2 regions of the Streptomyces spiramyceticus genome follow, and region 2 is predicted to be linked to the other one. Evidence: predicted binding sites of a transcription regulator. Region 2 holds the regulator's gene; the other holds the start of a gene.
The links. Region 2 encodes HrcA, which represses chaperone genes, less so after heat shock. Its sites were predicted from a motif close to TTNGCACTCNGNNNNNCNGAGTGCNAA; they were not measured.
Positions count from the first base shown of each region.

Region 1 (15,739 bases), 1.1 Mb from region 2:
TTCCGGTTCGACCTCCAGAGCGTGCGGGTCCGAGTCCACGCAGACCGGGCAGAGCGGCCAGCGCCCGTACCGTTCGAGGAGCGCGTCCTGTACGTCCTGGGCGACCAGCCCGACGACGTACTCCACACCCTCGGGCCACTGTTCAACCCACCAACGGCGGTGCGCGACCGCGTCCTCGACCAGCGACACGACGTCCGCCACGGCCACCTCGCGGGCCGTCAGGTCGGCCATGACGAGCGCGCGGGCCGCGTGCAAGGCCTGTTCCAGGGCAGAGGTCGTGGGGTCCATGAAGCCATTGTCACTCGGCGGCCGGGAGGCCAGGAGAAGGGTTGACGCTCAAGGGTCCTGAAAATATCTTTCAGTAGTGACCAATGAAGTGAAGGAAATTTTTAGCGCCGGTTCCGGCGGTAATGCCGGCGCCGGCGGTGCGGGCAGCGCCCCGCCCGCCCCCGCCGCCCTCGCAGCCAAGGTACGGACCCTCGCCCCGTCCATGACCCGATCCATGCAGCGCGTCGCCGAAGCCGTCGCCGCCGACCCCGCCGGCTGCGCCGCCCTCACGGTCACCGGTCTCGCCGAACTCACCGGCACCAGCGAGGCCACCGTCGTCCGCACCGCCCGCCTCCTCGGCTACCCCGGCTACCGCGACCTGCGCCTCGCGCTCGCCGGGCTCGCCGCCCAGCAGCAGTCGGGCCGGGCCCCCGCCGTGACCGCGGACATCGCGGTCGACGACCCGATAGCGGACGTCGTCACGAAGCTCGCGTACGACGAACAGCAGACCCTCGCCGACACCGCCGCCGGGCTCGACACCGTGCAGCTGGGCGCGGCCGTCACCGCGCTCGCGACCGCCCGCCGTATCGACATCTACGGCGTCGGCGCCTCCTCCCTCGTCGGCATGGACCTCGCCCAGAAGCTGCTGCGCATCGGCCTGATCGCGCACGCGCACACCGACCCGCACCTCGCCGTCACCAACGCCGTGCAGCTGCGCTCCGGCGACGTCGCCATCGCGATCACGCACTCCGGCTCGACGGGCGACGTGATCGAGCCGCTGCGGGTCGCGTTCGACCACGGGGCGACGACGGTCGCGATCACGGGCCGCCCGGACGGTGCTGTGTCGCAGTACGCGGACCACATCCTCACCACTTCGACGGCCCGCGAGAGCGAACTGCGCCCGGCCGCGATGTCGTCCCGTACCAGTCAACTGCTCGTCGTGGACTGCCTGTTCATAGGCGTCATGCAGCGTACGTACGAGACGGCGGCCCCCGCGCTGGCCGCCTCGTACGAGGCACTCGCGCACCGCCACAGCCCCCGCAGCAGCAACCGCTGACGTGCCCTGACCTGGCCTGACCAGCACCCGAAAGAGCCGCTCCTCATGACCTCCACCTCTTCCCCTTCCTCCGCCTCCTCCACGTACTCCGAACTGCGCGCGGAGCTCGCCACGCTCACCACCGAAGCGTTCCGTCCCGAACTCGCCGACATCGACCAGCAGCCGACGCTCGACATCGCCCGCGTCATGAACGGCGAGGACCGCACCGTCCCCGAAGCCGTCGCCGCACAGCTCCCGCGCATCGCCGCCGCGATCGACGCCACGGCCGGGCGCATGGCCCGCGGAGGCCGCCTGATCTACGCGGGCGCGGGTACGGCGGGCCGCCTGGGCGTACTGGACGCGAGCGAGTGCCCGCCCACCTTCAACACCGACCCCTCCGAGGTCGTGGGCCTGATCGCGGGCGGCCCTTCCGCAATGGTCGAGGCCGTCGAAGGCGCGGAGGACAGCAAGGAACTGGCGGCGGCGGACCTGAACGCGCTGACTCTCACCGCGAACGACACGGTCGTCGGCATCTCGGCCTCGGGCCGCACCCCGTACGCGATCGGCGCGGTAGAACACGCCCGCAGCCTCGGAGCCCTGACCATCGGCCTGTCCTGCAACGCGGACAGCGCGCTGGGCGCCGCCGCCGAGCACGGCATCGAAGTCGTCGTAGGCCCGGAGCTCCTCACCGGCTCCACCCGCCTCAAGGCGGGCACGGCCCAGAAGCTCGTACTCAACATGATCTCGACGATCACGATGATCCGCCTCGGCAAGACGTACGGAAACCTGATGGTCGACGTACGGGCCTCCAACGAGAAGCTGCGCGCCCGCTCACGCCGCATCGTCGCGCTCGCGACGGGCGCATCGGACGAGGACATCGAGGCCGCGCTGACCGCGACGGACGACGAGGTGAAGCCCGCGATCCTCACGATCCTCGCGGGAGTCGACGGCGGGACGGCCGAGCGGCTCCTGACGGAGTCGGGGGGCCACCTCCGCGCCGCGCTCCAAGCCACCGAGTGACCCCCCACGCCGCACCTCCCCCACACAGCAAGCGACCCGCCTCGGGCTGGGCCCAGGCCTCTGACAGCGACCGGAAGTCAGTCCGACGCAGCCGTACGCAAGAACCGCACCAGGTCATCCACGCTGTACCCGAGCGCCGGCCCCCGCTCGGCGGCCATCAGCAGCAATTGCCCCACGATCTCCGCGCCCCAGCCGTCCGTACCGTCCGAGGACCACTCCCACAGCTTCTCAATGCCGAGATCGGTCATGAGCAGCCCATGCTCAGCACGGATCTCGGCACAGAGCACGGCGACCGCATCGAGCAGCGTGGCCCCCGGCCGCTCGCAGCGCAGTCCGAAGTACCCACCAAAGTCCCTGACTTCACACCCCTCGGGCGGTCGAGCCTTGAGCGCGTCATACCGAGGATCGTCGAACTTCGGGTAGTCCACGACCGGACAGTGGAGCAGGTTGAACCTCTGCCACCCCGGCGGCAGCGGCGGCGGAGGCCGATACGCGGTCATCCCGAAGGCCTCCGTCACGAGCGCGCTCGCCTCGTCCGACGTGTTGGCCGTCATCGTGACGGTTCTGCTCCCGTCGTCACCAACGGCGGCCCACTGCCCGGTGCTCTCATCTCGACTGCATTGAATCGAAAGTCCCATACCGTTACGCTCCCACCCGCCACTGACAACGCCCCCACCTCACGGCAGCCGCCCCTCACTGTTGATCGCCCGAACCCGCGCCCGCAGCACCTCCCCCGGCGGCGCCGGCGCCATCGCCTCCGGCGGGCAGTCCCACTCCCGCCCGCCGCCCGGCGGCCTCAGCTGTACGTACGGCCCCTCCCGCCCCATGACCTGCCCGACGCGTCCGGTGCGGGAGTCGATCACGTACCTTCCGGCGCTCATCGCCGCACCTCATGCAGTACGGCGACGAGCCGCAGCGCGGTGTCCAGGTTGCAGCGGCCGAGATCGACCAGGGGGTACGGCTCGTTGCCCGCGCTCGACACCGGGTCGACGCGCAGGGAGGGCAGGGCCACCCCCGCCGCACCCAGCTCGGTCCGGAGCTGCCCCACGGCGTCTTCCACGGCCCGTAGGCGCTCATTCGCCGTCATCGCCATCCTTGCCAACCTCCACGCTGAGTGTCCGCATTACGTACACAGCGTGTCCGGTGCACGGCTAGCCTGAGAAGAACGACGGCCCAACAACCCCACCTGTACAACAGGGAGTTGCCATGCCCGGACCAAAGGACCTCGACCCCTCCTCCTCCCCTCGCGCCCTCCTCGGAGCCGAACTGCGCCACGCGCGCGAGAAGTCCGGCCTTACGCAGGCGGAGCTCGGCGAGCCGCTGTTCGTGAGCGGCTCGTTCATCGGCCAACTGGAGTCGGGGACACGGCGGATGATGCCGGAGTACGCGGTGAAGATAGACGAGATCCTCGGGACGGGCGGCTTCTTCGAGCGGAACTGCAAGGCGTCCACGAAGTCCAAGTACCCGGACCACTTCGCGGAAGCGGCGGAGGCGGAAGCGATCGCGACGGCCATCAAGGAGTACGGGCCGCTGCTGATCCCGGGTCTGTTGCAGACGGAGCCGTACGCCAGAGCCATCTTCCGCGCGTACCAGCCGACCGCGACGGAGGAGGTCATCGACGAGCTGGTGGCAGCGAGGCTGGAGCGGGCGCGACTCCTCGACGATCCAACAAAGCCGCTGTTGTGGACGGTGCTGGACGAGGCGGTGCTGCGCCGCATGGTCGGCGAGCCCGTGGAGATGGCGGAGGCGCTGCGCCATGTGACGGCGATGATCCGCCGCCACCGGGTCATCGTGCAGGTGCTGCCGTTCGGGGCGGGCGCCCACGCGGCCCTCAACGGCTCTCTCAAGCTGATGGCTTTCGAGGACGCTCCCCCGCTCGCCTACCTCCAAGGCCTGGGCACAGGGCAGTTGCAGGACGATCCGGCAACTGTCGCCCGCCACGAACTCACGTACGATTTAGTCAGGGCCATGGCACTGTCACCCAAGGAATCCCTGGCCCTGATCGAATCAGTGGCGGAGGATTACGCGCATGAAGATCAGCCCTGAGTACGACCTGAGCGCGGCGACCTGGCACAAGTCCAGCTACAGCGGCGGCGACGGCGGCGACTGCCTCGAAGTCGCCGCCGGTCACCCCGAGATCGTCCCCGTTCGTGACTCCAAGAACCCCGGCGGCCCGAAGCTCGTGTTCCGGGCCGACGCCTGGGCCGCATTCGTCACGGGCCTCAAGCGGCACTAGCAAACAGCAGCGCCCGCCTGCCCTCCACCCCGCACTGGGGTGGAGGGCAGGCGCCGTGGTGTGGTGTCAGATGCCGTCGGTGAAGAGGAGCCGGTTGGGCGAGTCCGGGCTGACGCCGGTCAGCACGTCCTTGGTGGAGTTGTCGTCGAGCCAGCCGGCGGTTTCCGCCGGGTCCGCCCACGGGTGGGTCGCCTCGTACAGCAGTGCCGCCCCGGCGACGTGCGGCGAGGCCATGGAAGTGCCGTTCAGCGCGACGCTCCCGCCGCCCAGCTTGGCCGAAACGATGGCGGTACCGGGGGCATAAATCGCCAGGCATGCACCGTGGTTGGAGAAGAACGCCTGCTCGTCGTTGCCGTTGCTCGCGCCGACCGTGAACGCGCCTTCCGCAGAGGCCGGGGAGACGTTGCAGGCGTCCACCGAGTCGTTGCCCGCCGCGACAACCGGCAGGACGCCACTGTCGTAGAGGGCGTTGGCGGCGGCGTTCACCAGGAGGGACTTCTGCCCGCCGAGCGAACCGTTGAGTACGGCCGGATTGGTGGGGTTCCATGCGGCGTGCGCCGCCGTCCATTCGAAGCCGGCGATGATCCCGGCGTTGCTGCCCTTGCCCTGGCAGTCGAGGACCCGGACGCTGATGAGACTCGCCTTGCGTGCCACGCCGTACGTCTTGCCGCCGACCGTGCCTGCGACGTGCGTGCCGTGACCATTGCAGTCCGCCCCGTTGCGTCCATCCCCGATGGCGTCGAATCCGGGCCTGGCACGCCCTTCGAACTCGGAGTGGCAGTAGTCGATGCCGGTGTCGAGGATGTACGCGTTGGCTCCGGCGCCGGTCGCGTTGGCGGTGAACTGGCCGTCGAGCGGCAGGTAGCGTTGATCGATCCGGTCCAGGCCCCAGGACGCGGCGGGCCCCGAGGCGCGGACCTCGGTGTCCTGCTCCACGGCCTGCACGTTCGGAAGCGCGCGGACCTTGGCCAGTTGAGCGTCTGTGAGCTTGGCGGCGAAGCCCCGCATCACCTTCTTGTAGCTGAACAGGGGGGTCACGTCCACGTCACTCGCAGCTGCGGCGACGTCGGCCGTGGGCTTGAGCGAGACGAGGTACTGGCCGGGGACGGGGTTGTCCGAGAGCCGGAGCGGAGCGGGATCGGAACGCTCCGCCGGTGCGGCGGACTGTGCGGAGGCGGACAAGGGACCTGTGACCGCCAGGACAGCGGTGATGGCAGCCGCGAGGGCAAGCCTCATCGAGGTTGACATGCCCACGAGAGAACCATGCAGAAACGATCACGCACAATAACTCTGCGCGCCTATCTGAATACTTTCGGTAGTGAAACCGGAAGTGTGCCCCCCGCTACCCCGGAGCTCAAGCCGCAAGCCCCGAGCCCTCCTTGGTGACTCCTCCCCCCAGATAAATCCGGCGGGCTTCTCCTGTCGGTGGCTAGGCCACGTCGGGAAGGACCAGCCCGGCCCTGAGTGCGACGTTCCAGGCGCCCACGCGGTCTGCGTGGTCGACGTGCTGGCATGAGGTGCACTGGAACTTTTCGCCGTCGCGGTTCTCGGCATCCACGTGCCCGCATTTGGGGCAGGTGCGCGAGGTGTTGCGGGGGTCCACCGGGATCAGTACACGACCGGCGCTTTCAGCCTTGTGCGCGAGGATGCCCAGGAACACCCCCCAACCCGCGTCAAGAATGTTGCGGTTCAGCCCGGATTTCGATGCGGCGCCGTTCGGCAGGAACGCGCCGGGCGTCTCGGGGTCGGGCTTCGGCTTGGGGGTGCGAACCATGTTCGCGATGCTCAGGCGCTCGTGACCTATCTGGTCGTAGTCGCGGACTATCGCAAGCGCGGTCTTGTGCGCGTGGTCGGTGCGCTGACGGCGCACCTTGCGGTGAAGCTTGGCAACCTTCTCCACCGCCCGGCGGTGCTTCGCCGTACGGTTCTCCCGCTTACGGCGCGGGAACGCCTTGAGTGCCCGTTGGGATTCGGCCAGGGCTTCGGCGTTGCGCTTGCCGTGCCGGGGGTTGGGGACGTGGGCGCCCTCACTGGTGGTCAGGAAGTGATTCACGCCCATGTCGATGCCGGTCACGGCGCCGGTTGCGGGCAGCGGTTCGCCGGGCACGTCGTCACAGGCGAGGATGACGTACCACTGCCGTCCCTCGCGCTTGACCGAGACGGTCTTGACGCGGCCCTTCACGGTCCGGTGTTGGTGCACGCGGACGTGCCCGACACCTTGTAGCCGGACGCGGGTGACAGGGGCGTGCGGGGTGGAGTCCCACCGGCAGCCGTCACCGTCCTTCGGGAAGTCCACGGTGTCGAACCAGTTCACTCCCCGAAATCGGGGGTATCCGGGCTTCTCACCGGCCTTCACGCGCCTAAAGAACGCCTGAAACGCCTTGTCCAGACGGCGCAAGGTGGCCTGCTGCGAGGAGAAAGACCAGCGGCCCTGACGCTCGGGGTCGAACGCCCGGATCTCCTTGAGCTGCGCGGACTGCTGTCCGTACTTGACGCTCGTCTTCGAAGCGTGCCGGTAGGCGTCGCGGCGTTCCTGTAACGCCCCGTTGTAGAGCGAGCAGTGATCCCGCAGCATCTCGGAAAGAGCCTGCGCCTGGCGGACGGTGGGGCGGAGGAGGAATCTGTACGCCCGGTGCACGGTCGGCTTCCTCCTTCTACTTCTTCGTCCAGGGGCGTTCCCACTGGGTCGTCGCCTCGGTCGGCGCGGTCAGCGCCCGCTTACGCTCCGCCCGCCGACCGGCACACTGCCGATACGGACACGCTCCGCCAGATCGACACGGGCGTGATGACCCAGGTGTCCACCGAGGAGCGTCAGGACCTTCTCATCCGCCGAACCCAGACGCAGCCGGTCACGGATACGCGCACCGGCAGGAGCCGCAACCGTGAACGGAGCGGCCAGCGTACGCAGTTCGCGCCTCTTCCTCCGTGCATCGAGTGCCACCAGCGGCCTCCTCCCCACTCGCCCACAGCGGACATAGCCACCCCCACAGGGAACAGCCCAGCAAGAACACAAGCCCCGCAACGCCGTACCGTTCACCCAAACGAGGTATCCGACGGCCAACAACGGCCTACAACCACATCAACAGCTGTCAACCCGTACGGCGCCACCGTCCCCCCGACCCCGTCAACATCACCCTCGACGCCCAGAAGCTCAAGGACTACGCCCACTAACGGCGCGGCGCCCCGGGGCCACGCCGTGCCCCGAGTGCCAGGGATGTCAGGATGGGGACCATGACAACCAAGGTCTACTTCGACATCACGATCAACGACGAGCCCGCCGGGCGGATCTCGTTCAACCTGTACGACGACGTGGTCCCCAAGACCACGGAGAACTTCCGCGCCCTCGCCACCGGCGAGAAGGGCTTCGGCTACGCCGGCTCGTCCTTCCACCGGGTCATCCCGGACTTCATGCTCCAGGGCGGCGACTTCACCCGCGGCGACGGCACAGGCGGCAAGAGCATCTACGGCGAGAAGTTCGCGGACGAGAACTTCCAGCTGAAGCACACCAAGCCGGGCCTGCTCTCGATGGCCAACGCCGGCAAGAACACCAACGGCTCGCAGTTCTTCATCACCACCATCGCGACCCCGTGGCTGGACGGCAAGCACGTCGTGTTCGGCGAGGTCGCCGACGAGGCCAGCATGAATCTGGTCAAGAAGATCGAGAGCTACGGCTCCCAGAGCGGCCGTACCAGCGCCAAGGTCACCATCTCCGACAGCGGCGTGCTCTAGCCGCACACCCGGTAACGAGTAACCAGTAACGCCCGAAGGCGGCACCCCCTCGCAGGGGTGCCGCCTTCGGTTGCGTGCGTAACAGGACTTACCGAGCCGGGGCTCAGAAGTCCATGTCACCGCCCGGCATGCCGCCGCCCGCAGGGGCACCGGCCTTCTCGGGCTTGTCGGCGATGACAGCCTCGGTGGTGAGGAACAGCGCCGCGATGGAGGCCGCGTTCTGCAGGGCAGAGCGCGTGACCTTCGCCGGGTCGATGATGCCCTCGGCGATCATGTCGACGTACTCGCCGGTCGCGGCGTTCAGGCCGTGGCCGAGCGGCAGGTTGCGCACCTTCTCGACGATGACGCCACCCTCAAGACCACCGTTGACGGCGATCTGCTTGAGCGGAGCCTCCAGCGCGAGCTTCACGGCGTTGGCGCCGGTCGCCTCGTCGCCCTGGAGCTCAAGCTTCTCGAAGACGGCCGTGGCCTGCAGCAGCGCCACGCCACCACCGGCGACGATGCCCTCTTCGACGGCCGCCTTCGCGTTGCGAACGGCGTCCTCGATGCGGTGCTTGCGCTCCTTGAGCTCGACCTCCGTGGCGGCACCGGCCTTGATGACGGCCACGCCGCCGGCCAGCTTCGCCAGGCGCTCCTGGAGCTTCTCGCGGTCGTAGTCCGAGTCGGAGTTCTCGATCTCGGCACGGATCTGGTTGACGCGACCCTGAACCTGGTCGCTCTCACCCGCACCGTCGACGATCGTGGTCTCGTCCTTGGTGATGACGACCTTGCGCGCACGGCCGAGCAGGTCGAGACCGGCGTTCTCCAGCTTGAGGCCGACCTCCTCGGAGATGACGGTGCCACCGGTGAGGATGGCGATGTCGCCGAGCATGGCCTTGCGGCGGTCACCGAAGCCCGGAGCCTTGACGGCGACGGACTTGAAGGTGCCACGGATCTTGTTGACGACGAGCGTGGACAGCGCCTCGCCCTCGACGTCCTCCGCGATGATCAGCAGCGGCTTGCCCGACTGCATGACCTTCTCCAGCAGCGGAAGGAGGTCCTTCACGTTGGAGATCTTGGAGTTGACGATCAGGATGTACGGGTCGTCGAGCGACGACTCCATGCGCTCCATGTCGGTGGCGAAGTACGCCGAGATGTAGCCCTTGTCGAAGCGCATGCCCTCGGTGAGCTCAAGCTCCAGACCGAAGGTCTGCGACTCCTCGACGGTGATGACGCCTTCCTTGCCGACCTTGTCCATCGCCTCGGCGATGAGCTCGCCGATCTGGGTGTCGGCGGCGGAGATGGAGGCGGTCGAAGCGATCTGCTCCTTGGTCTCCACGTCCTTGGCCTGCTCAAGCAGAGCGGCGGAGACGGCCTCGACGGCCTTCTCGATGCCACGCTTGAGGGCCATCGGGTTGGCGCCGGCGGCGACGTTGCGCAGGCCCTCGCGGACCAGTGCCTGGGCGAGGACAGTCGCGGTCGTCGTGCCGTCACCGGCTACGTCGTCGGTCTTCTTCGCGACTTCCTTGACCAGCTCGGCGCCGATCTTCTCGTACGGGTCCTCGAGCTCGATCTCCTTGGCGATGGAAACACCATCGTTGGTGATCGTGGGGGCGCCCCACTTCTTCTCGAGGACGACGTTGCGGCCCTTGGGGCCGAGGGTGACCTTGACGGCGTCGGCGAGCTGGTTCATCCCGCGCTCGAGACCGCGCCGTGCCTCCTCGTCGAACGCGATGATCTTGGCCATGTGAAGTGGTCCTCCCGGACTGGGGTGGATAGCGACGGACTGCGTGGCGCCCGCGACGGACGGCCTGCGTGCCTGCGTGGTTCCTTGCCCCACCCGGCCTGCGGGCCTCGCCGACCCAGTCCTTCTGTCACTCTCACTGGGAGAGTGCTAACGCCAATGATTAGCACTCGACCCCTGCGAGTGCAAGGCCGTCCCAGCGGGACACGCGCGCCGTCGCCGCACCCGGGCACGCCCGGTGACGCACACGGCACGTACAAGGCACGCATGAAGGGCCCGTACCCGACCGGGTACAGGCCCTTCATACGTGAGTGCGTCGGTGGCCGATCGCGCCGCGCCGAAAGTCAGACGGCGAGCTTGACCATGTCCGCCTGCGGACCCTTCTGGCCCTGCGAGATCTCGAATTCGACTCGCTGACCCTCTTCAAGGGTGCGGTACCCGTCCATCTGGATCGCGCTGTAGTGGACGAAAACATCCGCACCACCGTCGACCGCGATGAAGCCGTACCCCTTCTCCGCGTTGAACCACTTGACGGTGCCCTGAGCCATGCCTAACTCCCCTATTACTGGCCCTTGCACAGGACCGCACTTCGCGGACCCGGGTCAGACCTGCACCCCAACCAGCCCTCCGACAGGAGAGGGTGTGCGCCGGAACGCGTCGACCGCGGCTGAATGTATCTGCCCAACTGCCCTCTGCAACAGGTCAATCGGACGAGAATTCTGGGCGCGGGGGAATGCGCGAATACGAAAAATTCCCCGGATTCCAGGGCAAGTCGGGCCGGACAAAGCGCGCATGAGCGGCAATTGGCTCGCAGACTTTGGCTGCTTCTTGACGTGCGCGGACGCATTCTCATATGCGTGGGGCACAAGCAGTGGAGGGGACTGCCCCAACTGTACCGCGCTCAACCATGCAGAATTGCCCCCTCCGCTTCTATCGCGGAGAGGGCAATTGCAGTGACTTTAAGCGTCGGTCAGCCGCCTGCGACGGCCGGAATGATCGAAACACCGGCGCCGTCCGGAGTGGGCGTGTCGAGCCCCTCCTCGAAGCGCACGTCGTTGTCGTTGACGTACACATTCACGAAGCGGCGCAGCTTGCCCTGGTCGTCCAGAACGCGGGCCGCGATGCCCGTGTGGTTCTTCTCCAGGTCGGCGATGACCTCGGCGAGGGTCGCGCCCTCGGCCGTCACCTCGGCCGCGCTGTTCGTGTACGTACGGAGAATCGTGGGGATGCGGACGTTGACGCTCATGCGAGGCCAGCCTCTCGGAAAGAGTCCAGGTTGGGGCGGATGACGGCGGACTGGCCCGTGGTCGGGGCAACCGCCTCAAGAGTCTTCAGGCCGTCGCCCGTGTTGAGCACGACGGTGGTGAGCGTCGGATCCAGCAGCCCGGCCTCGATGAGCTTCTTCGTCACGCCGACGGTCACGCCGCCCGCGGTCTCCGCGAAGATGCCCTCGGTCTCGGCCAGCAGCTTGATCGCGTCCACGACCTGCTCGTCGTTGACGTCCTCGACCGCGCCGCCCGTGCGGCGGGCGATGTCCAGGACGTACGGGCCGTCGGCCGGGTTGCCGATCGCGAGCGACTTGGCGATCGTGTTCGGCTTCTGCGGCCGTACGACGTCGTGCCCGGCCTTGAACGCGGTCGACACCGGCGAGCAGCCCTCCGCCTGGGCGCCGAAGATCTTGTACGGCTTGTCCTCGACCAGGCCGAGCGCGACGAGCTCCTTCAGCCCCTTGTCGATTTTCGTGAGCTGCGAGCCCGAGGCGATCGGGATGACGATCTGGTCCGGCAGCTGCCAGCCGAGCTGCTCGCAGATCTCGTACGCCAGGGTCTTGGAGCCCTCGCCGTAGTACGGGCGCAGGTTGACGTTGACGAAGCCCCAGCCCTCGCCCGCCGGGTCGCCGATGAGCTCCGAGCAGAAGCGGTTGACGTCGTCGTAATTGCCCTCGATGCCGACCAGGTCGCCACCGTAGACGGAGGCCATGACGACCTTGCCCTGCTCCAGGTCGTGCGGGATGAACACGCAGGAACGGAAACCGGCCCGAGCGGCGGCGGCGCCGACCGCGCCGGCCAGGTTGCCGGTGGAGGAGCAGGAGAGGGTGGTGAAACCGAACGCGCGGGCGGCCTCGACGGCGATGGCGACGACACGGTCCTTGAAGGAGTGCGTCGGGTTGCCGGAGTCGTCCTTGACGTACAGGCCGCCGGTGACGCCCAGCTCGCGGGCGAGGTTGTCGGCCTTGACCAGCTTGGTGAAGCCGGGGTTCAGGCTCGGCTTCGACGCCACGTCGGCGGGGACGGGAAGCAGCGGGGCGTAACGCCAGATGTTGTCCGGACCGGCCTCGATCTGCTTGCGCAGCGCGTCGGCGTCGCCGAGGGGGAGGTCGTATGCGACTTCGAGCGGACCGAAACAGGAAGAACACGCGAAGATCGGACCGAGTTCGAATCGCTCTCCGCACTCGCGGCAGGAAAGCGCGGTGGCGGGGCCCAGGTCTACGGGCAGGGAATTCGTGGCGCTTGCGTCGGCGTTTGCGTTCGCGTCGGTTTCAGCAGTCTGCACAGCCATGGTGGCGAGGCCCTTTCTCCTCATCTTCCCCACGACGCATTTCGCCGTGAGACGGAATTGGCACCGTCCCCACCGTTACCTCGCGGTCGGCGGAATGGTTGCCGGGACTTCAACGGGCCGTTCCCTCTGTCCCTCTGGATGAGCGCTATGGCATCGGAGCTGGGACCCGATGCATTTGTTCCACGCGACCACCCCGACATGCGACGGTGATCCGCGTTGTTCAAGACTGTAACCGAAGGCCCGGACGCTTGAGATAGTCGTCCGCACCGCGAGATGGATCATACGGAGTAGGAGAGGCGCGTGCTGGAAGAGGTGGAGCGCTGGCTGGACCGTCGGTCCTGGTCCGCGGCCGACCGCCCGCTCGACCGGCTGATCTCGGCCAAGGCGGCCGGGCGCGGCACCACCGTCAGTGTCGTGCTGCCCGCCCTCGACGAAGAGGCGACGGTCGGCGAGATCGTCACAGTGATACGCCGCGAGCTGATGGAGGCCGTACCGCTGGTCGACGAGCTGGTAGTGATCGACTCCGGCTCGAAGGACCGTACAGCGCAGGTCGCGGCGGCAGCGGGCGCGCGGGTCGTGCACCGCGACGACATACTGCCGCGCATTCCGGCCGCGCCCGGCAAGGGTGAGGTGCTGTGGCGCTCACTCCTGGTGACGACCGGTGACATCGTCTGCTTCGTCGACGCGGACCTGAAGGACTTCTCCGCCTCGTTCGTCTCGGGCATCGTCGGGCCGCTGCTCACGGATCCCGATGTGCAGTTCGTGAAGGCGATGTACGACCGCCCGCTCGGCGCGGCCGCAGGTCAGGGCGGCCGGGTGACCGAGCTGGTGGCCAGGCCGCTGCTCAATCTGCACTGGCCGCAGCTGGCCGGGTTCGTCCAGCCCCTGGGCGGCGAGTACGCGGCGCGTCGCTCGCTCCTGGAGCGGCTGCCCTTCCCCGTCGGTTACGGAGTGGAGCTGGCCCTGCTGATCGACTCGCTCCACACGGTGGGCCTGGACGCGCTGGCCCAGGTCGATGTCGGCGTACGCAGGCACCGCCACCAGGACGGCCAGGCGCTCGGCCGGATGGCCGCCGCGATATACCGGACGGCTCAACTGCGCCTGTCGCGCGGCCACTTGGTGCGTCCTTCGCTGACCCAGTTCGAGCGGGGCGACGAGGGGTTCGTACCGCGTACGCATGTGGTGGACACGGAGGAGCGGCCGCCGATGCGCGAGATCGAGGAGTACGAGGAGCGCCGCGCGGCGTGAAGGAGACGGTCGTCGGCGAGGTCCGGCCGTACGCACGTTTGAGGGGTTACAGGAAGGGCTAGGTTCGCCACATGGTTTCCGAGGTTTCCTCCGAGCACGCTGCCCAGATTCTCGTCGCTTCCAATCGCGGCCCGGTGACGTACACGCTCGCCGGGGACGGCTCGCTGGCCGCCAGGCGCGGCGGGGGCGGCCTCGTCTCGGGCCTGTCGGCGATCGGCCAGGGCGCCGAGTCGCTGTGGGTGTGCGCGGCGCTCGGGGACGGCGACCGGGAGGCGGTACGGCGCGGGGTCGGAGAGCCGGGCGTACGGATGCTCGCCATCGACGCCGGTGTGCACGCGGACGCGTACAACGGCATCGCGAACTCGGTGCTGTGGTTCGTCCACCACCTGCTCTACCAGACGCCGCTGGAGCCGGTCTTCGACGCGGAGTTCCGGCGCCAGTGGGCGGCGTACGAGACGTACAACCGCGCCTTCGCCGGGGCGCTGGCGGCGGAGGCGGCGCCGGGGGCCGCCGTGCTGGTGCAGGACTACCACCTGTGCCTGGTGCCCGGCATGCTGCGCGAGCTGCGCCCCGACCTCAGGATCGGCCACTTCTCGCACACGCCGTGGGCGCCTGTGGACTACTTCCGCCTGCTTCCCGACGACATCGCGCGTCAGCTGGTGCGCGGTCTGCTGGGCGCGGACAGGGTGGCGTTCCTGACCCGGCGCTGGGCGGACGCTTTTGGGGCGTGCGCGGTGGATGTGCTGGGGGCCGGGGCCCTGGACGGGACGGCGGTCGGGGTGCACGGGCTCGGCGCGGACGGGGACTTCCTGCGGGAGCGGGCGCATCGGCCGGACGTGGACGAGTGCCTGGTGCGGCTGCGCGAGCGGGTCGGGGCCGGGCGGAAGACGATCGTCCGTGTTGACCGTACGGAACTCTCCAAGAACATCGTGCGCGGACTGCTCGCGTACCGGCGGCTGCTCGCGGACCGGCCGGAGTGGCGCGGGCAGGTGGTGCACATCGCCTTCGCGTACCCGTCGCGGCAGGACCTGGCGGTGTACCGCGACTACACGGCGGCCGTACGGACCCTGGCGGAGGAGATCAACTCCGCGTACGGGACGGCTGATTGGCAGCCGGTGCTGCTGGAGCTGGACGATGATTTCGCCCGGTCGCTGGCGGCGTACCGGATGGCCGATGTGGCGCTGGTCAACCCGATCAGGGACGGCATGAACCTCGTCGCGAAGGAGGTGCCGGTCGTCTCCGACGAGGGGTGCGCGCTGGTGCTGTCGCGGGAGGCGGGGGCGTACGAGGAGCTCGGCGACGACGCGATCGTCGTCAACCCGTACGACGTGACGGCGACGGCGGAGGCGCTGCACGAGGCGCTGACGATGGCGCCGGAGGAACGGGCGGCACGAACGAAGCGGCTGGCCGCGGCGGCGACGGCGCTGCCTCCGGCGGCGTGGTTCCTGGACCAGTTGAACGCGCTGGTTTCGGATTAGGGCGACGGGCGCGGGCGGGGTGCGGTGCGGGTTGCCTGCGGCGCAGTTCCCCTACCCGCCCCTTTCCCGAAACGTGGGGGCAAGCCCCCAGACCCCCGGACGAAGTCTGGGGAGTGCCCTCAAACGCCGACGGGCTGAAAGTTGCCGTAAATTCAGCCCCTCCGGCGCTTGAGGAACGGGGTCTGGGGCGGAGCCCCAGGTCGGGAAGGGGCGGGGTGGGGAAAGCGCCGCAGGCAACCCGCACCGCACCCGTGCCCTAACCCGACGCCAGCGCCGCCAGCAGCCGGACCACTCCCACCGGACCCTCCACCACCAAATCCGCCCGCTCCGCGAGCTCCCGCACCTCGCTGCCGCTGCACACCAGCAGCCCCGGCACGCCCTCTGTGCGCAGCTTCTCCACCGCCGAGAACGCCGCCATGTCGCCGAGGTCGTCGCCCGCGTAC
Region 1 covers NZ_JARBAX010000001.1:2,852,679-2,868,417, forward strand. Annotated here, with positions in the region: gene PXH83_RS12690 (hypothetical protein) at 1-288, opposite strand, end outside; gene PXH83_RS12695 (MurR/RpiR family transcriptional regulator) at 365-1,324, shown strand; gene murQ (N-acetylmuramic acid 6-phosphate etherase) at 1,370-2,323, shown strand; gene PXH83_RS12705 (amidase) at 2,401-2,877, opposite strand; gene PXH83_RS12710 (hypothetical protein) at 3,001-3,204, opposite strand; gene PXH83_RS12715 (hypothetical protein) at 3,201-3,416, opposite strand; gene PXH83_RS12720 (helix-turn-helix domain-containing protein) at 3,530-4,369, shown strand; gene PXH83_RS12725 (DUF397 domain-containing protein) at 4,353-4,559, shown strand; gene PXH83_RS12730 (S8 family peptidase) at 4,626-5,807, opposite strand; gene PXH83_RS12735 (RNA-guided endonuclease InsQ/TnpB family protein) at 5,989-7,197, opposite strand; gene PXH83_RS12740 (hypothetical protein) at 7,267-7,500, opposite strand; gene PXH83_RS12745 (peptidylprolyl isomerase) at 7,791-8,288, shown strand; gene groL (chaperonin GroEL) at 8,392-10,014, opposite strand; gene PXH83_RS12755 (cold-shock protein) at 10,356-10,559, opposite strand; gene PXH83_RS12760 (MoaD/ThiS family protein) at 10,982-11,257, opposite strand; gene thrC (threonine synthase) at 11,254-12,570, opposite strand; SAM riboswitch class I at 12,588-12,715, opposite strand; gene PXH83_RS12770 (glucosyl-3-phosphoglycerate synthase) at 12,871-13,818, shown strand; gene PXH83_RS12775 (alpha,alpha-trehalose-phosphate synthase (UDP-forming)) at 13,890-15,296, shown strand; gene otsB (trehalose-phosphatase) at 15,553-15,739, opposite strand, start outside.
Region 1: the regulator HrcA is predicted to act here: its motif matches at 10,139-10,165, upstream of groL (chaperonin GroEL).

Region 2 (15,739 bases):
TGTCGCACCCCTCGGCGAGAGCAAACGCCCCGTCACACAGCCGGGTGTCCATCACGAAGGCGAACCGCTGCCCCCGGCGCACCTCGCTGACCTGGTCGAGCGTGACCCCGCCCAGCTCCCCCTCGCGCTGGATGCGGCCGACGTCCGGGCCCTTGATGCCGTGCTCGGCGAGCAGCTGGGGCAGCATCCGGCGCCCGTCCGGCTCGACAAGGCGGTAGCCGTACGACTCGACGGGGTGCGAGAGCCTGCGCGCCTCCAGGACGTACGAAGGCCCGATGGCCACCGGACCGTCGGTGGAGACCGGCACCTGCTCCAGCGGCACCGTCTCGCGGTAGGCCGTGGCGTACCGCAGGCGGTCGAAGAAGCGCTGCCCGCTCGCCGGGTAGTGCGCGGCGACGGGGTGCGGTACCCGGTCGAGGTTGATGCGCTGGATCACGCCGGCGAGGCCGAGCGAGTGGTCGCCGTGGAAGTGCGTGACGCAGATCCGGTTCAGATCGTGCGCGGCGACACCCGCACGCAGCATCTGGCGTTGGGTGCCCTCGCCGGGATCGAAGAGGATGCCCTCGCCGTCCCAGCGCAGGAGGTAGCCGTTGTGATTGCGGTGCCGGGTGGGGACCTGACTGGCGGTGCCGAGGACCACCAGTTCTCGTACAGACACAGAATTACCTTATCCGGGGGGCCAGTTGAGGCCGCGGCCACCGAGGACGTGGGCGTGCGCGTGGAAGACCGTCTGGCCGGCGCCCGTACCCGTGTTGAAGACGACGCGGTAGCCGGTGGCGTCGACCTTGTCGTCGGCGGCGACCTTGCCCGCCTCGACCAGCAGGTCGGCGACGATCTGCGGATCGGCGGCGGCGAGCGCGGCGGCGTCCCTGTGGTGCACCTTGGGGATGACCAGGACGTGCGTAGGAGCCTGGGGGTTGATGTCGCGGAACGCGACGGTCGTCTCCGTCTCACGGACGACGGTCGCCGGCACCTCCCCCGAGACGATCTTGCAGAACAGGCAGTCCGCCTGCGGTTGTCCCGTTGTGGTCATGGTCCTGGCCTCCTGGGATGCGGCTGAATCAGGATGTACCGATCAAGTATGGCCGCATGCTATCCGTCCTACGGCATGCGCCTCTTGAGCATCGACCTGCTGATCCAGTACGCAAGGAACATCAGCCAGATCGTGGGAGTGACCAGCGCCCCCATCGACCACTCCGGCAGCCCCGGCACCGCGGCGAGCACCAGCCCCACCGTGCCCAGCCACCCCACGGCGCCCGCCATCGTCATCACGGGCGGGCAGCGGCGGGCGAGTTGCAGCATCGGGGCGCGCAGCCGCTGGGGGACGCGGCGGCGTATCCACAGGCCCCAGGCGGCCCAGACCGCCACGAACAACGGCAGGCCCACGACCATCCCGTCGGGGCCGCCGGCCTGGGTGACCAGGGCGATGCCGAGGGCCAGTGACCCGATCCAGCGGGCGCTCGCCGCTGTCCGCCAGGCCATGACCTCCAGGTTGTACCGCGCGTCGCGGTCCTCCAGGTCCAGGGTCGCCGCCTCGGCGAAGCCCTCGACCGCCCTGGACCAGGCGCCGCGCCGCCGGAAGCGGTGCTTCAGCTCCAGCAGGGCCAGGTTGTGGCGGGCGGTGGCGTCCTCCGGGTCGAGGCGCAGCGCCGTACGGTACGCCTCCTCCGCGATCTTGTACTGGCGCAGCTCGTGGGCCGTGATGCCGACCAGGCAGTGCGCGAACCCCGTTTCGGGCGCCAGCGACACGGCGTGCCTGGCACAGTCGTACGCCTCCCTGCCGCGCCGCTTGTCGCCCCGGGTGCCGCGCCCGCTGTTGGCCCGGCTCAGCACGGAAGCCAGCGTGGCGTGGCCGCCCCAGTGGCCCGGGTCGAGCCTGATGGCCTCGCGTGCGGAGCGTTCCGCGTCGGCCATCGCGCCGAAGTCGGCGAGCGTGTCGGCCCGTACGATCCAGGAACTCCGGCTCATCGGGTCGCAGCGCAGCGCGTCGTCCACGGCCTGCAGCGCACCGGCCTTGTCGCCGAGGCGGCGCAGGCAGCGGGCGAGGAGGTTCAGCGCCTCGGCGTTGTCGGGGTGGCTCGCGATGTGCGGGCCGAGGAGGGCGGCGCACGGGGCGTACCGGCCCAGGTCGAAGAGCGTTTCGGCCCGCTCAAGGGTGGCTTCGGCATTCATGAGCGTCGCATCGCCGCTCTCTCGAACCAGATGCTCACAGCTTTCGCTTCTTCTTCAAGTAGGCGAGGAGGTCGTCGTACGTACCTCCGTCGTTGGCGAACATGGCGACATTGCGGGCCGACGCGAACCAGGGGTCGGTGGAGGGGCGGATCTGCTTGGCCGCGCTCAGCAGGTCCTTCATGCCGATCATGCGGACCGTGCCGGTGCGGGCCGAGTCGAGCAGCGCGGTCTCGGACGCGGACTCGCAGACGTGCGCGAGGTCGGCGCCGGAGAAGCCGTCGGTCGCCTTGACGAGCTTGCCCAAGTCGACCGACTCGATGGGCCGTTCGCGCAGGTGGTAGCGGAGGATGGCCTCACGGGCGGGCTCGTCGGGCGGCAGGACGAGGAGGGTGCGGTCCAGGCGTCCGGGGCGGCGCAGCGCGATGTCCACGTCCCAGGGGACGTTGGTGGCGGCGAGGACGAAGACGCCCTCGTTCTGGCCGTCCACGCCGTCGAGTTCGACGAGCAACTGGTTGACGGCGTTGCGCAGTCCGCTGTGGTGGGAACGGCTGCGCTTGGCGCCGAGCGCGTCCAGTTCGTCGAGGAAGACGACGCAGGGGGCCTTGCGGCGGGCGGTCTGGAAGACGTCGTGGACGTTCTGCTCGGACTGCCCGATGTACATGTCGAGTACGTCGCTGAGCGAGACGGACATGAACGATGCGCCCAGTTCACCGGCGACGGCGCGGGCGATGAAGGTCTTGCCGCAGCCGGGCGGGCCGTACAGGAGCAGGCCGCCGCGCAGGCTCTTGCCGAAGAGTTTGCGGAGCTCGGGGTTGCGCATGGGGGCGAGGAAGGCGGCTTCGAGCCGGTCCTTGACGTCCTGCATTCCGCCGACGTCGGCGAGCCGGACGGCGCCCGGCGCTTCGATGTCCCAGGCGGAGGCGTCACCGGGGTCGCCCCGCCCGTCGGCGGCGAGCGGCGCTTCGAGCCCGGCGCCGTCGCCACCTTCTGCTGCGACGAAGCGCGGGGGCACGATCCCGCCGACCTCCTGCTCGGCTGCTTGCCAGTCGAAGTCGGGGGTGGGAGGGGGACTTGTCGGGCATGGCGACATGCCTACCTCTGATCTTGGCCAGTGCCCCTGCCTTCAGGCGGGGGGTGTAGGCCATCCTCGAACCCGAGCCGCGAAGCGGCGAGTTTGCACTATGATCTGCCCTGGCATCAGCGATAACCAAGCTGACACCAACCGCAGTACGGCCGCCGGATCGGCGGTTGCAGGACGTGGAGCCTTAGCCGTTGGGCAGGCTGTGAAGCGTCAACCACCCAGCGGGCCGCACTTTGGCCCGACTGGGATTCTGCCCCGTTCACGGGGCAGAGGAGATCAAGAAGCGCCCAACGCCCGCTGCCCACCGGCCCGTCGGTCACTTGCCGGGCGGACCGGCGGTGACGGTGGTTGTCACGGTGACGGTCACGGTCGGGCGGTCCGGGGAGCTGGTGGTCGGCGACGCGGCGTTGCAGTTGCCGAGGACGTCGGCCTGGAAGACGGTCCTGCCCGCCACCTTGGCGGTCAGGTCACCGCGCACGCACCGCCCGTCCCGCTCGTCGGTCACCTTCCCGTCGATGCGGATGTCCTTGCCGTCCTTTGTCTCGCCCTCGCAGGTGACGGTCGCGAAGTCGGTAGCGGAGGGCGTCGACTTGGCTGTGCCCTTGCCGCGCTCCTCACCGACCGTCGACGTGCAGCTCATCCACTGCACGTCGACGCCGGCGCGCTCCAGGGCACGCGTGCCGGTCTGGTCGGTGGTCATGGCCACGGCCACCGAACTCAGCCCGTCGGCTCCTGGTTCGCAGGCCGAGACGCCGACGGCTGACGCAGCGGCGATGCCGAGTGCTGCGAGGGTGCGCCGGTTCCGGAGTCGCGTCAGTGCCTGCATGGGCGGCAGCCTGCCACCGGGCCCCGGGCCGGAACAGACGACTTGCGGCCACGTTGGGGTGCAGGAACCCCACGGGCCGAAGCTGCCGTAAAGAGGTCAGGACCAGCGGCCCGTGCGCCCCAGCAGCAGCGCCGCCGCCGCCGTCCCCGCAGTCGACGTACGCAGCACCGTGCTCCCCAGCCGGTACGGCCTCGCCCCCGCCTCCGCGAACACCGCCAACTCCTCCGGAGACACGCCTCCTTCGGGCCCGACGACCAGCACGATCGACCCCTCTGCGGGCAGCGGCACAGTGGCCAGCGCCCCGCTGTCGCAGTCCCGGTCCTCATGAAGCACGGCCGCGAAATCCGCAGTGGCGAGAAGTGCGCCAACCTGCTTCGTGCTCATCGCGTCCGCGACCTCCGGAAACCGCACCCGGCGCGACTGCTTGCCCGCCTCGCGCGCCGTCGCACGCCACTTGGCGAGCGACTTGAGGCCCCGGTCGCCCCGCCACTGCGTGATGCAGCGCGACGCCTGCCACGGCACGATCGCGTCGACGCCGGTCTCCGTCATGGTCTCGACGGCGACTTCGCCCCTGTCGCCCTTCGGGAGGGCCTGGACGACGGTGATACGGGGGGTGGGTTCGGGCTCCTCGGAGATTGCGTCCATCTGGACCACCAGGCGGTCCTTGCCCTCCGTCTCCCGTACGACACAGTCCGCCCAGCGCCCGAGACCGTCCGTCAGCACGACGGCCTCGCCCGCGTGCAGCCGCTTCACGGATACGGCGTGCCGCCCCTCCGGGCCGTCCAGCACGAACCGTCCCCCCGGCCCGGCCGCCAGCTTGTCGACCATGAAAACCGGCGCCGTCATGATCCTGCTCCCAGTGCCAGCGTGGCCCGCGCGGCGTCGATTTCGGCGGCCAGGACCTCGACCAGCTGCCCGGCGGGCATCTCGCGCGCCAGCCGGTGCCCCTGGCCCGCCCACAGCGCCATGCCCTGCGCGTCGCCCGACTTGGCGGCGGCCTTGCGCAGGCCGGCGGTGATGTGGTGCACCTGGGGGTAGGCGGCGGGGGCATACGGGCCGTGCTCGCGCATGAAGCGGTTGACGAGGCCTCGGGCGGGGCGGCCGGAGAAGGCCCGGGTGAGCTCCGTACGTACGAACAGCGGGTTCGTCATGGCCTGCTTGTGCAGTGCGTTCGCGCCCGACTCGGGACAGACCAGGAACGACGTACCGAGCTGCGCCGCCTCGGCGCCCAGCGCCAGTACCGCCGCGATCTGCGCGCCGCGCATCAGGCCGCCCGCCGCGACGATCGGCAGCTGTACGGTCTCGCGGACCTGCGTGACGAGGGCCAGCAGGCCGATGCCGCTGCCGTCGCTCTTGGGGTCGTCGCGGTGCGTGCCCTGGTGGCCGCCCGCCTCGATGCCCTGTACGCACACGGCGTCGGCGCCGCTCCACTGCGCGGCCTGGGCCTCCTCGGGCGAGGTGACCGTCACGATCGTGACAGTGCCGGCTTTCGCGAAGGCGTCCAGGACGGAGCGAGTGGGGCAGCCGAAGGTGAAGGAGACGACGGGGACGGGGTCGTCGATGAGGATGGCCAGCTTGGCCTCGTAGCCGTCGTCGGCGCCGTTGTCCGGCTCACCGAGGGGAGTCTGGTACCAGTCGGCCTCGCCGGCGAGCTGGTGCCGGTAGACCTCGATGGAGGCGGGGTCGGCGTTGCCGGGCTGCGGCATGAAGAGATTGACGCCGAAGGGACGGCTCGTCAGCCCCCGCAGCTGCTTGATCTCCTCGTACATGCCGTCCGCGGTTTTGTACCCGGCGGCAAGAAAGCCGAGACCACCGGCCTCGGAGACGGCGGCAACGAGCTGCGGACAGGAGGCACCGCCCGCCATGGGGGCCTGCACGATCGGATAACGGCAGAGATCGGTCAGTGCGGAGGACATGAACGCATAGTTTCATGCCCTCCGCACTGCGCCGAATCCAGCCTTCCGCACGGGAGGGCGGCGGGCTCAGCGCCCGTTGAAGGCGTCCTTCAGGCGCGAGAACAGACCCTGCTGTCCCGGCTGGAACTGACCCGTGGGCCGTTCCTCCCCGCGCAGCTTCGCGAGCTGGCGCAGCAGGTCCTCCTGCTGCGGGTCCATCTTCGACGGGGTCAGCACCTCGACGTGCACGATCAGGTCGCCGCGGCCGCCGCCCCGCAGGTGCGTGATGCCGCGCCCGTGCAGCGGGATCGACTGGCCGGACTGCGTGCCCGGTCGTACGTCGATCTCCTCCACCCCGTCGAGCGTCTCCAGCGGGCATTTCGTGCCCAGCGCCGCCGCCGTCATGGGGATCGTCACTGTGCAGTGCAGATCGTCGCCGCGCCGCTGGAACACCGCGTGCGGCAGCTCGTGGATCTCGACGTACAGGTCACCGGCGGGGCCGCCGCCCGGGCCGACCTCGCCCTCGCCCGCGAGCTGGATCCGTGTGCCGTTGTCGACACCGGCGGGGATCTTGACCGTGAGCGTGCGACGCGACCGTACGCGGCCGTCGCCGGCGCACTCCGGGCACGGGGTCGGCACGACCGTGCCGAAGCCCTGGCACTGGGGGCAGGGCCGCGAGGTCATGACCTGGCCCAGGAAGGACCGGGTGACCTGCGAGACCTCGCCGCGACCGCGGCACATGTCGCAGGTCTGGGCCGAGGTACCCGGCGCCGCGCCCTCACCGGAACAGGTCGTACACACCACAGCGGTGTCGACCTGGATGTCCTTCGTCGTGCCGAAGGCCGCCTCGTTGAGGTCGATCTCCAGCCGGATCATCGCGTCCTGGCCGCGCCGCGTACGCGACCTCGGCCCACGCTGGGACGCCGTACCGAAGAAGGCGTCCATGATGTCCGAGAAGTTCCCGAAGCCGCCCTGGCCGAAGCCGCCGGCTCCGGCGCCCGCCTGCGAGAGGGGGTCGCCGCCGAGGTCGTAGACCTGCTTCTTCTGCGGGTCCGACAACACCTCGTACGCGGCGTTGATCTCCTTGAAGCGCTCTTGCGTCTTGGGATCGGGATTCACGTCCGGGTGGAGCTCACGCGCCAACCGCCGGAATGCCTTCTTGATCTCGTCCTGAGAAGCGTCGCGGCGCACGCCGAGTACGGCGTAGTAGTCCGTGGCCACTTACGACTCCGCCAGGATCTGTCCGACGTAACGTGCCACTGCGCGTACCGCTCCCATCGTTCCGGGGTAGTCCATGCGGGTCGGTCCGACCACGCCGAGTTTCGCGACTGCTTCGTCGCCCGAACCGTAGCCGACTGCGACGACGGACGTGGAGCTCAGCCCTTCATGGGCGTTCTCGTGCCCGATTCGTACGGTCATGCCCGAGTCCTTGGCCTCACCGAGCAGCTTGAGGAGCACGACCTGCTCCTCCAGCGCCTCCAGCACCGGCCGGATGGTGAGGGGAAAATCATGCCCGAAGCGAGTGAGATTGGCGGTGCCGCCGATCATCAGCCGCTCCTCGGTCTCCTCGACCAGGGTCTCCATGAGGGAGGCGAGCACCGTCGTGACGGTTGCCCTGTCCTCCGTCTCGAAGGATTCGGGGAGGTCCTGCACCAGTTGCGGTACGTCCGCGAAGCGGCGGCCCACGACCCGGCTGTTGAGCCGCGCCCGAAGGTCCGCGAGGGACGTCTCGCCGAACGGCGCCGGGCAGTCGATCATGCGCTGCTCGACCCGGCCGGTGTCCGTGATGAGTACGAGCATCACCCGGGCAGGAGCGAGCGAAAGCAGCTCCACGTGCCGCACCGTCGACCGCGTGAGCGACGGGTACTGCACGACGGCGACCTGCCGGGTCAGCTGCGCGAGCAGCCGGACCGTACGGGCCACGACGTCGTCGAGGTCGACCGCTCCGTCCATGAAGTTCTGGATGGGGCGGCGCTCGGGCGACGACAGGGGCTTGACGCCCGCGAGCCTGTCGACGAACAGGCGGTAGCCCTTGTCCGTCGGGATGCGCCCGGCGCTCGTATGCGGCTGGGCGATGAAGCCTTCGTCCTCCAGGGCCGCCATGTCGTTGCGGACGGTGGCCGGGGAGACGCCGAGCTTGTGCCGCTCTGTGAGCGCCTTGGAGCCGACGGGCTCCTCGGTGCCCACGTAGTCCTGGACGATGGCGCGAAGCACCTCGAGTCTGCGTTCGCTGAGCATCGCGCACACCTCCAGCTGTTGTTCGTCGGTGCCGGCTTTGGCACTCGCCTCGTGGGAGTGCCAGCAAACCCCCGGCCCAGTGTACGGCGGGGAGGTGGGCCCCTAGCAAGGGCGGCCGGTCACGTTATGGCGCGACGGCGCTGTTCAGCGGGCGAGGGGCCCTGGGTTGGGTCTAGCGTCGCGGTATGGACGTCAGTTGGGAAGAGGCAGGCTGGGAGCGGCTCGCCCCGGGGGTCGGCCGGCGGCGTTTGCCCGTGTGGGACGCGACGACCGGCCTCGTCGCCGGGTCCGGCGGAGCCCTTCTGATCGACACGGGTTCGACGCTTCGCGAGGGCGCGGAACTGCGCGGTGAGGCAGAGCGGCTGCTGGGCCGGAGAGTGACGCATATCGCCCTCACCCACCCCCACTTCGATCATGTGCTGGGGACGGCGGCGTTCGCGGGGACCGAGGTGTACGGGGCGGTCGGTGTCGACGAGGTGCTGAGGCGGAGCCGGGACGAGCTGCGGCACGACGCGATGCGGCACGGCGTCGACCGGGTGGCGGCCGCGGAGGCCGTGGACGTACTGGTCGTGCCGCACCACAAGGTCTCCGGCGAGTGGACGCTGGACCTCGGCGGCGGCCGCCAGGTGCTGTTGGCGAACGTCGGCCCCGGCCACAGCGGCCACGACCTGGTGGTCCTGGTGCCGGGCACCCCCGAGGTCGTCTTCTGCGGCGACCTGGTGGAGGAGTCGGGCACCCCGCAGGCGGGCCCGGACGCGCACCCGTCGAGCTGGCCGGGGGCACTGGACCGCCTGCTGTCGCTGGGCGGCGAGGACGCGGTGTACGTACCGGGGCACGGGGCGGTGGTGGACGCGGCGTATGTCCGCGCGCAGCGGGACGAGTTGGCGGCGCGCTTCGGCGTCTCGTGAGACGGACGGTGAGACGGACGGTACGGGACTGTCGTCGGCACTATCGTCGGCCGAATGCGCAGCAGACAGTACGGGCCCGATCTGACGCCCCCCTGGAAGAAGACCGCCGCCGCTCCTGAGGTCCCCGCCGAACCGGATCTGGTCGTGGAGGAGGTCACGACAGGCTTCTGCGGTGCGGTGATCCGCTGCGAGGCGGGGACGGTGACCCTGGAGGACCGCTTCGGCAAGCACCGGGTGTTCCTGCTGACCCCGCGCGGCTTCCTGCTGGAGGGCAGGGTCGTCACGCTGGTACGCCCCACTGCGCCCCCCGCGCGGACCGCGACGCGCACGGCGTCGGGCTCGCTCGCCGTACCGGGGGCGAGGGCGAGGGTCGCGCGCGCCGGCCGCATCTACGTCGAAGGGCGCCACGACGCGGAGCTGGTGGAGCGCGTCTGGGGCGACGACCTCCGCATCGAGGGCGTGGTCGTCGAGTACCTGGAGGGCATCGACGACCTCCCCGCGATCGTCGCGGACTTCGCCCCGGCCGCGGAGGCCCGCCTGGGCATCCTGGTCGACCACCTGGTCCCGGGCTCGAAGGAGTCCCGCATCGCGGCACAGGTGACGGGCGCGGACGTCCTGGTGGTCGGCCACCCCTATATCGACGTCTGGGAGGCGGTGAAACCGTCGTCGGTGGGAATCCCCGGGTGGCCGAAGGTCCCGCACGGCGAGGACTGGAAGACGGGGGTGTGCCGGGCGCTGGGCTGGCCGGAGAACACGGGGGCGGCGTGGCAGCGGATCCTGTCGCGGGTCCGCTCGTACAAGGACGTGGAGCCGGCGCTGCTGGGCCGAGTGGAAGAGCTGATCGACTTCGTAACGGCCCCCGGCACCTGACCCTGGGGCCAGGGCAGTCTCTTCCCCCACCCCGCCCCTTGCCGCTGTGACACTTTGCGGCTGCCGCCGCGTGGTGGCTCCGCCCCAGGACATGCCCGAAGGGCGTCCGGGGGTCTGGGGGCTTGCCCCCAGTTTCGGGAAGAATGGGGTCTCCCCTGCTCGAACGAAGTTGAGAGCTTGGGGAAGGGTAGGGGAACTGCGCCGCAGGCAACCCGCACGGCACAGCGCCCCGCACCCCTCAGCCACTCGGCCTCAATCCACCAGGTCCCGAACCACCGCATCCGCCAACAGCCGCCCCCGCAGCGTCAGCACCGCCCGCCCCGCCGCGTAAGGAGCACTCGCCATGAGCCCGTCCCTTACCGCGCGCTCCGCCGCGCCCCGCCCCGCAGGGGCCAGCAAGGACAGCGGGCAGCCGTCGCGGAGCCGCAGCTCCAGCAGGATGCGCTCCACGCGCCGATCCTCCGCAGCGAGCACCTCCCGCCCCGCGCCCGGCGACCGCCCCTCCCCCAGCGCCTGCGCGTACGCACCGGGGTGCTTGACGTTCCACCACCGCACCCCGCCCACATGGCTGTGGGCGCCAGGGCCCGCGCCCCACCAGTCCGCCCCGCGCCAGTACAGCTCGTTGTGCAGGCACCGCGCAGCGTCCGAGGTGGCCCAGTTCGACACCTCGTACCACTCAAAACCAGCCCCGGACAGCGCGGACTCCGTCATCAGGTACCGATCGGCGTGTACGTCGTCGTCCGTCATCGGCACCTCGCCCCGCCGGATCCGCCGCGCCAGCTGCGTCCCCTCCTCCACGATCAGCGCGTACGCACTGACGTGGTCGGGACCGGCCCCGATCGCCGCGTCCAGCGACGCCTGCCAGTCCGCGTCGCTCTCGCCCGGCGTGCCGTAGATCAGGTCAAGATTCACGTACTCGAAGCCAGCCGCCCGCGCCTCCGCGACGCACGCCTCCGGCCGGCCCGGCGTATGCGTACGGTCCAGAATCTTCAGGACGTGCTGCTTCGCGCTCTGCATCCCGAACGAGACCCGGTTGAAGCCACCGGCCCTCAGCTCCGCCAGATACGCCGGATTGACCGACTCCGGATTCGCCTCCGTGGTGATCTCCGCGTCCTCGGCCAGCCCGAACTCGTCCCGGATCGCCCCCAGCATCCGTACGAGATCGCCCGCAGCGAGCAGCGTCGGCGTACCGCCGCCCACGAACACGGTCCGTACCGGACGGGGGTCGTCGCCCAGTACCTTGCGGGCCAGCCGCACCTCCTCCACCAGCGTGTCGGCGTAGTTGTCGCGCGAGGCCAGCGCACCGCCCGAGCCACGCAGTTCGGTCGCTGTGTAGGTGTTGAAGTCGCAGTAACCGCAGCGCGTCGCGCAGTACGGAACGTGCAGGTAGAAGCCGAGCGGTCGCTCCCCCGCACCGGTCAGGGCGTGCGGCGGAAGCGCCCCGTCTTCGGGCATGGGCTCACCATCGGGCAGTACGGAAGGCATACCCCTATTGTCACAGCCGCCGTCAAAGCGCCTGGAGGACCAGCAGCGCCACGTCGTCGTCGGGCGGCACCGGCGAGAAATCGTGCACCTCGCGCATGATCCGCTCGGCGACCCCCTGTGCGCTGAGCCCGACGCACCGCCCGAGCGCCGAGGCAAGCCCGTCCGCGTCGTCGAACATGCGCCGTCCGGAGCGCCGCTCGGTCACGCCGTCGGTGACGCACAGCAGGGTGTCGCCCGTCCGCAGGACGAAGCTCTGACTCTCGTACGTGACGTCCTCGACGACGCCGAGCAGCATCTGCGAGGCGGCGGCGGGCTGCACGCTCCCGTCGGGCCGCAGGACGAGCGGCAGCGGATGCCCGGCGCAGGCCAGCGTGCAGCGCACACCGCCGCCTTCCTCCTCGGCCAGCGGCACCAACTCGCCGTACAGGATCGACAGGAACCGCGGCTGAGTGGCCTCCAGCACCGCACCTGTCCCCGTGCCGGTCCCCACTCCTGCCCCGGACCCCGCTCCGGCCACCCCCGCAGCCCCGCCCCCGGCGCCCGCCGCCGCCATCCTCGCCGTGGCTTCCGCCGCCTCGACCGCGTCGTCGAGGAGCAGCCGGTTGAGCCGGTCGAGGACTACGCCGACCCCACGGCCCTCGCGGGCGAGCAGCCGCAGCCAGGGCCTGACGAGGCCGGTGACGACCGCGGCCTCCGGCCCGTTGCCCTGTACGTCGCCGAGCGTGAAGGACCAGCTGCCGCTCGCGCCGGGGAACACGTCGTAGAAGTCGCCGCCCGCGACGCCCTGCCCCCGCGGCTCGTACACCAGGGCCTTCGCGACGCCCGGGATGTCCGCCATCTGTCCCGGCAGGAGCGCCCGCTGGAGGACGCGGCTGATGGTGGCCTGACGGGTGTACTGGCGGGCGGCGGCGACGGCGAGAGCCACGCGGCGTACGAAGTCCTCGATCAGGCCGGTCACTTCGTCGGGCATCCGCATCAGCCCGGAGCGCCCCAGCATCAGCGTCCCGAGTCCCCGCCCGCCCGCGATCAGCCGGTAGGCGACCGCCGCACCGTCGCCGCCGCCCGGCTCGTCCCCGCCGGGCCACGGCACCGGGACAGGGCCGCCGCGCGCGGTCTCCAGCAGGCGGGGCGGCTCCTTCTCGACGCGCCTGCGCAGTTCCTCCATGCAGCTCTCCCGCTGGTGCCAGACGCGGGCGAGCCGGGGCGCGGCCCCCTCTTCCTCCAGCCACACCGCGCACCAGTCCGCGAGCCTGGGCACCAGCAGCTGTCCGGCGAGGGCGGCGACCATGTCCTCGTCGAACTGCCCGGTGAGCAGGTCGGACGCCTCGGCGAGGAAGGACAGCGCCCCGCGGTTGATCCAGTCGCTGTCGTACTCCCGCGCCGTCCGCCCCGGTACGGGCGCCAGGATCTCGGCGGCGCGCAGCCCGCGCTGGAGCGCCTGGTCGGCTCCTTCGGCGGGCACCGGCAGCGCTCCCGGCGGCCTGCCCTCGATGGAGAGCCGGGCCCAGACGGTCTTGAGGCCGGGGCGGTAGGTGACGCCCCAGCAGTCGGCGAGGGCGGCGACGAGGTGCAGGCCGCGGCCGAATTCGTGGCCGCCGGGGGTGAGCGAGCCCGCCGGTTCGTTCCGTACGACGCGGGCCGGGTGGTGGTCGGAGACTTCGAGCACCAGGGCCGCCGGGTCGTCGTCCCGCGCCTCCTCCAGGTGGCACACCAGCTCGACATTGGTGCCCGCGTGGACGACGGCGTTGGTGACCAGTTCGTTGACGAGGACCACCGCGTCGTCCGCGAGGCGGTCGGTGAAGCCGTCGGCGGGCGGCAGTCCGAGCCCGGTCCAGTCGGCGAGGGCGGCCCGGACGAACCGCCGGGCGGCTGCGGCCGCGAGCGGGTTGCCGGGCAGGCTGGTGCAGGCCGCGGCCCGTGGGTCGGGCAGGCTGTCGGGCAGGTGCGTCGAGCGGTGAGTACTCTCCCGCTGCCTCGGAATGGACCTCACAGTGCGGCTCCCGGCCGGTCTCTCATTTACGCCGCTGATGACACGGACAGAGTGACAGACTGGTCTCGCCCATAAGCACCGAGTCACCAAAATGGGCCGTAAATGAGCGATGCGGGCGGGGTCACAGTGACCCCGCCCGCATCGACTCCCGCGTGTCCGGCCGGATGCGGCCGGTTCTCGCCGGTGCCCGCTGCTTCCGGCTCGTTCCCGCTCAGTTCTCGCGCGAACCCGCGTACATCTCCTCGATCAGGTTCTTGTACTCGCGCTCGACGACCGGCCTCTTGAGCTTGAGGCTGGGCGTCAGCTCGCCGTGCTCGATGTCCAGGTCACGCGGCAGCAGCCGGAACTTCTTGATGGTCTGCCAGCGCTGCAGCCCCTCGTTGAGCCGCTTCACATAGCCCTCGATGAGCTGCTCGGTCTGCTTGGCGGACACCACTTCGGCGTACGACTTGCCCTCCAGGCCGTTGTCCTTGGCCCAGCCGAGGATCGTCGGCTCGTCGAGTGCGATCAGGGCGGTGCAGAAGTTCCGGTCGGCGCCGTGCACCAGGATGTTGGAGACGAACGGGCACACCGCCTTGAACTGGCCCTCGACCTCGGCCGGTGCGATGTACTTGCCGCCCGACGTCTTGATCAGGTCCTTCTTGCGGTCGGTGATCCTCAGGTAGCCGTCCGCGGACAGCTCGCCGATGTCCCCGGTGTGCAGCCAGCCGTCCGACTCCAGCACTTCGGCGGTCTTCTCGGGCAGCCCGTGGTAGCCCTCCATGATGCCGGGGCCGCGCAGCAGGATCTCGCCGTCGTCGGCGATGCGCACCTCGGTGCCGGGCAGCGGCTTGCCGACCGTGCCGGTGCGGTAGGCCTCGCCGGGGTTCACGAAGGAGGCGGCGCTGGACTCGGTGAGCCCGTAACCCTCCAGGATGTGGATCCCGGCGCCGGAGAAGAAGAAGCCGATGTCGGGCGCGAGGGCCGCCGAGCCCGACACGCAGGCCCGCAGGCGGCCGCCGAAGGCCTCGCGGATCTTGGCGTAGACGAGGGTGTCGGCGACCTTGTGCTTGGCGGAGAGGGCGAAGGGCGCGGAGGCCCTGCCCGTACGCCGGAAGTTGTCCTGCGTGACCTTGGCGTACTCGCGGGCGACCTCCGCCGCCCACTGGAAGATCTTGTACTTGGCGCCGCCGCCGGCCCGTGCCTTGGCCGCGACCCCGTTGTATACCTTTTCGAAGATCCGCGGCACGGCGGCCATGTACGTCGGCTGGACCACCGGCAGGTTCTCGATGATCTTGTCGACCCGGCCGTCCACGGCGGTGACGTGCCCGGCCTCGATCTGCCCGGAGGTCAGCACCTTGCCGAAGACGTGCGCAAGCGGCAGCCAGAGGTACTGCACGTCCGTCGAGGTGATCAGGCCGGTCCCCACCGTGGCCCTCGCCATGTACGACCAGCAGTCGTGCGGCAGCCGTACGCCCTTGGGGCGCCCGGTGGTGCCCGAGGTGTAGATCAGCGTCGCGAGCTGGTCGGCTCTGATCGCGTCCACCCGCTCGTTGACGGCCTGCGGGTGCTTCTCCAGGTGCGCCGCCCCGCGCTCCTCCAGTTCGGCGAGCGAGAGGACCCAGCCTTCGGGGTCGTCCTCGGCAGGCTCGACGCCCGCGGGATCGATGACCACGACATGGGTGAGGTTCGGCAGGTCGGCCCGCCGCTCGCGGGCCTTGGCGAGCTGCTCCGCGTCCTCCGCGATCAGGACCCGGCTCTCGGAGTCGGCGAGAATGTACGCCGACTCCTCGGCGTTGGTGGACGGGTAGACCGTCGTCGTGGCCGCGCCGGCGCACATCACGCCGAGGTCGGCGAGGATCCACTCGACGCGGGTGCTGGAGGCGAGGGCGATCCGCTCCTGGGGCTGGACGCCGAGGTCGATGAGCCCGGCGGCGATGGCGTAGACCCGCTCGGCGGCCTGGCCCCAGCTCAGTGACTTCCAGGTGTCGGGGCCCTGCCCCGAAGCGGCCGGTACGGGGTACCGATAGGCCTCGCCATCGGGCGTGGCAGCCACGCGCTCAATGAAAAGATTCGCCACCGAGGGTGGCCGGTTCTCGATCAAGGTCTGTGTGTCGCTCACGACGTCCTCCGGGCCTGCGGCTGCTGCACGACTGGCTGGTATTTAACTGGCGAGTAACCTCCGAGTCAGAGTAAAGCGCTGGGGGCCGGGGCGTAAGAGGCTGCGGCACGCGGCTTGATAACGGAACGGAACCGCCGCGTCCGTATACGCGAAAAGCGCCCGTCCGGGGTATG
Region 2 covers NZ_JARBAX010000001.1:1,771,806-1,787,544, forward strand. Annotated here, with positions in the region: gene PXH83_RS08090 (ribonuclease Z) at 1-658, opposite strand, end outside; gene PXH83_RS08095 (histidine triad nucleotide-binding protein) at 668-1,033, opposite strand; gene PXH83_RS08100 (tetratricopeptide repeat protein) at 1,102-2,172, opposite strand; partial or broken gene PXH83_RS08105 (ATP-binding protein) at 2,207-3,244, opposite strand; gene PXH83_RS08110 (hypothetical protein) at 3,570-4,079, opposite strand; gene PXH83_RS08115 (16S rRNA (uracil(1498)-N(3))-methyltransferase) at 4,176-4,925, opposite strand; gene PXH83_RS08120 (nitronate monooxygenase) at 4,922-5,995, opposite strand; gene dnaJ (molecular chaperone DnaJ) at 6,062-7,195, opposite strand; gene hrcA (heat-inducible transcriptional repressor HrcA) at 7,196-8,212, opposite strand; gene PXH83_RS08135 (MBL fold metallo-hydrolase) at 8,398-9,120, shown strand; gene PXH83_RS08140 (DUF3097 domain-containing protein) at 9,175-9,990, shown strand; gene hemW (radical SAM family heme chaperone HemW) at 10,243-11,475, opposite strand; gene PXH83_RS08150 (SpoIIE family protein phosphatase) at 11,498-13,465, opposite strand; gene PXH83_RS08155 (AMP-dependent synthetase/ligase) at 13,677-15,566, opposite strand.